2 regions of the Pseudalkalibacillus sp. R45 genome follow, and region 1 is predicted to be linked to the other one. Evidence: riboswitches for the same ligand, from Rfam matches in the RefSeq annotation. Region 1 holds a riboswitch; the other holds the start of a gene.
What was found. Region 1 has a riboswitch for glycine ahead of gcvT (glycine cleavage system aminomethyltransferase GcvT). Riboswitches for the same ligand answer to the same signal wherever they lie in the genome.
Positions count from the first base shown of each region.

Region 2: it holds a riboswitch for glycine, as region 1 does, so the genes downstream of both, ACTWQL_RS15970 (serine dehydratase beta chain) here and gcvT (glycine cleavage system aminomethyltransferase GcvT) in region 1, are expected to answer to the same signal.

Region 1 covers NZ_JBQQCL010000007.1:64,104-66,308, forward strand. Annotated here, with positions in the region: gene ACTWQL_RS13515 (DEAD/DEAH box helicase) at 1-273, opposite strand, end outside; glycine riboswitch at 523-612, shown strand; gene gcvT (glycine cleavage system aminomethyltransferase GcvT) at 999-2,093, shown strand; gene gcvPA (aminomethyl-transferring glycine dehydrogenase subunit GcvPA) at 2,113-2,205, shown strand, end outside.
Region 2 covers NZ_JBQQCL010000009.1:103,223-105,427, reverse strand. Annotated here, with positions in the region: gene sdaAA (L-serine ammonia-lyase, iron-sulfur-dependent, subunit alpha) at 1-542, opposite strand, end outside; gene ACTWQL_RS15970 (serine dehydratase beta chain) at 559-1,056, opposite strand; glycine riboswitch at 1,124-1,197, opposite strand; glycine riboswitch at 1,198-1,295, opposite strand; gene ACTWQL_RS15965 (oxidoreductase) at 1,437-2,205, opposite strand, start outside.

The sequences.
Region 1 (2,205 bases):
AATCGTCTTCCCTAGACCGACCTCATCTGCCAGGATTCCTTTTCCATTCATATCTTCAATGACTTTTCGTGCAACCTCCAATTGATGAGGAAGTATTTGGACATGCGGAATATGCTTCGGCGCTTGCAGCCCAAGAAAATCATCGATAACTAAACTTTTTTCCGCTTCTAAAGCAAGTTTATAAAGCTCCCAATTTGCCCATGGACCATCTTCGTCCAAGCGTTTAAGGAAATCTGTACTCCAGGATTGATCATGCTCGATATTAAAAGTCATACACGAAAACCCTTTCTGTTAAATTAGGTTGATTATCGAACGAATCATAGTTCTTTTGTATGTAATGTTCGTTTATATTGAAAATAGAACGCTTTCATGGAAAAGATAATTGCGATTATACGTTCTTCGATGATAAGATATAACTAGATTCATACTTAGTATGAACAAGCGAACCCAGAAATATAATAGCTGTTATCGATTTCGTCTTTATAGAGTGTGAATTTCTTAAGTTCAATCACATATTTGCGAGTGAGAACAAGGGGAGAGTCTACCTTTAAGGTAGCGCCGAAGGAGCAAGCTTATCGTGAATCTCTCAGGCAAACGGACTCTTGTTTGACGCAGCTCTGGAGAGTGCTTCAATTGCGAAGCCACCAAAGGGGAAAGTCGTGGAACGTTCTTCTGCGATCAAACTTTCAGGTACGAGGACAGAGAGGGCTTGTTAAAAAGTCTTCTTTGTCCTCTCTTTTTTTCATTTAAAGAAAGTATAAATGCTTCCTTCAATATAAGCGCACAAGCTGGTGGCTTCGGAAGCAATACTCCGCACGAAGGAAAAGCGATTGCTTTTTCGAGGAACTAAGGCTCAGCCAACGCTTAGGCTTGGCTAAGCCAAGTTTTCTTTAAGGGGAAGCGTGATTTTTAACAGGTCTTAAAGGTATGACTTATTGAACAAACGAGCAAAGACATACACGATCAGCTGAAAATTTAAAATTGAAGGAGAGATGCTCATGTCATCCCTACAGCGAACACCATTGTTTGAGCTGTATAAAGAATATGGAGCGAAAGTAATCGATTTCGGTGGATGGGAATTGCCTGTCCAGTTCTCAAGTATCAAGGAAGAACACGCAGCAGTACGGACTAAAGCCGGGTTGTTTGATGTCTCCCATATGGGTGAAATCACAGTTAAGGGTGAGGTCGCTGAAGGTTTTCTACAATATGTAATGACCAATGATGTTTCGAAGTTGAAAGAAGGCGGCGCTCAATATACCGCAATGTGCTACGAAGATGGCGGGACAGTTGATGATCTTCTTGTATATAAGCGTGGGAAAAATGATTTCCTTTTAGTCGTTAATGCTGCAAACATTGAAAAAGACTATGACTGGCTTGTGAACAACCAGAAAGGGAATGTTGAAATTCAGAACATTTCGAATGAAGTTGCTCAATTAGCATTACAAGGACCACTGGCAGAGGAAGTACTACAGAAGCTTACAGAATATGATTTATCTCAAATTGGTTTCTTCAAGTTTACGGAAGACGTGGAAATCGACGGTACGAAAGCATTGGTATCCCGCACAGGCTACACAGGTGAAGATGGTTTTGAAATCTATTGTGACAGTGAAGATGCTGCCAAGCTATGGAAAACCATTTTAGAAGCAGGTAAAGAAGCTGGGGTTCTTCCAATCGGACTTGGTGCACGTGATACTTTACGATTTGAAGCTAGGCTTGCTTTATATGGTCAAGAGCTGACAGCTGAGATTTCACCATTGGAAGCAGGGATCGGTTTCGCAGTCAAGCTGAAAAAAGAAGCTGATTTCATCGGTAAAGATGCGTTGATCAAGCAAAAAGAAGATGGACTTAAACGGAAATTGGTCGGAATCGAAATGATAGATAAAGGGATTCCACGAACACATTATGACGTTTTCAAAAATGATGAAAAGATCGGCGAAGTCACCACTGGTACGCAATCTCCTACACTAGGTAAGAACCTTGGGTTGGCTTTGATCGATTCGAAGTACACAGAACTTGGAACAGAAGTCGAAGTCCAAGTCCGTAAACGACGCTTGAAAGCAGAAGTCGTAAAAGCACCTTTCTATAAACGTTAATCAAGAGGGGGAATAAAAGGTGAAATTTCGTTACCTACCAATGACAGAGCAAGACGAAAAGGAAATGTTAGCAGAAATCGGAATTGATTCGATTGATGAACTGTTTAATGAT
Region 2 (2,205 bases), on a different contig from region 1:
CCTGCTGCCATCGCAGTTGCTGAGCCGACTTCCGCCTGGCAACCGCCTGCTGCACCGGAGATGAACGATCGGTTAGCTATGATATAACCGAGCATACTTGCTGTGAACAACCCCATGACCAGATCATCTAGCTCCATGTCGGTATTTTTATGAAGGGAAAATAACACACCTGGCAAAATCCCAGCAGCACCAGCTGTCGGGGTAGCAACAATCACACCCATGCGAGCATTACTTTCTGAAGTTGCCATTGAGCAAGCCATGGCATCACTAATGATCGAACCTGATAAAACGTCGCCCGCTTCAATATAGGCTTTCATTTTCACGGCATCACCGCCGGAAATTCCGCTCGGTGCTTCTGATGCGTCCTCTAACCCTTCTTCAACTGCATGCTGCATCTTCATCAATCGCTCTTTCATCATGTCGAAAATCTCTTGCTTCGATTTTCCCGATTTCACATGCTCCTGCTCGATCATCGCTTCAGCTATCGTCTTATTTTCACGTTCGCAAAAATCGAGCAGATCGGCTGTTGATTGGATATCCATACCGCTCATCTCCCTTTCATGCAACCTCTTCGTCCATACGTCGGACCATCTTTTTCAAATCGTCAAACGTGCTTACAGGTATATCTAATTCCCTGTAATTGTTGATCCTGAAAATTTCAGCAAGTCCTCCGCCTACAGACGCACCACCGATGACTATTTTCCGGGTTCCCAGTTGAACGGTCAGAATCGCGACATTCGGGTGATCGAACTCCTTGCAATTTTCCTCTAACACAAACTCATAGTTCAGATTGGCATCTGAGGCAAAATCATATGCATGTTTGATTCGAGTATCTTCTGTATCGAAGCCTAGCAAACCGCCAAGGATAGCTTTATCTGTACCATGTCCTTGATAAGTTTCCGCAAAAGAATCGAATAACTTGATTTCAACATGGTCCGGCACACCGCCTAAAAGTTCATAAGCCGCTCTGCCGATCCAAACCGCGCCTGCTGTATGTGAACTTGATGGACCAACCATGATCGGCCCGATTATATCAAAACAACTATTGTAGCCCATTGTAATGCCTCCTTCTCAAAGAGAGCTATTTTTTTACACAAAAAATAAAAAGGACAAAGAAGGTGATTTCACCCGCTCTGTCCTTTTTACCTGAGAGATTATTGGTTACCCCTTTGGTGGCTTTCGCGCTCTCCAGAGATGCGTCCGATCGCAGTTCGTTTACCTGAGAGATTTGTTCCATGGTTTTCTGGAACTTGCTCCTTCGGTGTCGGAATGTCCGACTCTCCCACGATCTTCATTCGCATATATTCATTTTATACCATTATGTCGGATTTCGACCCTATTTGTCAATCGTTTTAGAAACCGCTTACACTTACCAATGTGAAAAAGGAAAGTCGCCACGAATATCCAAATGCGACGTGGCTAATCTTTCCCGTGTTCTAACCAGTAATGATTTCTTCCTTCAACTCAATGTCTTTGATTTCAGCTTTCGGCATGAGTATTTCTTTTGCATTGAATTCTTTTAAAGGAGCCTGCTTTTTGATGCGATTAGGTGCATCCGGATTGGCCAAGGCGGTTGTACCAAGGCTGATAAAATCCGCTTGATCTTGATCAATCAGTTTCCGTGCTTTCTCCTGCTCTCCTAATCCCCCATTAGCTATGACCGGGAGACGACTGAATACTTTGGCTGCCTCAGCCAGCGTCTTCGTTCCAACTCCAAAGCCTGGTTCAGAACCATCTCTATCTGTAACGTGAATGTAGTCGAGGGTGGTTTCACCAAGCTTTGAAAAAATCGTAAATGCGTCTTTCTCACCATTCGGCCATTTATATTCCTGATCAGCCACTTTCCCTTGTGAGATTCGAATCCCCACCATAAAGTCATCTCCAACTGCTTGACGCACAACGTCGATGATTTCAAGCATGAATTGAAGTCGTTTTTCAAGGGAGCCACCGTATTGGTCCTGTCTATGGTTCAAATAATCGGTCAAGAATTGATCAAGTAAATAGCCATTGGCTCCGTGGATTTCGACACCATCAAATCCAGCCTCTTTGGCATAGATAGCTGCCTTTACAAAGGAATTCTTCACATTTTCAATTTCATCCAGCGTGAGTTCTTTCGGCTCTTTATACGGACCAGATCCACCGTAGAAAGGGAGCTGCTCTCCTTTTGGAGTGATTGATGAAGGAGCGACCGTTTCATTTGTAAAA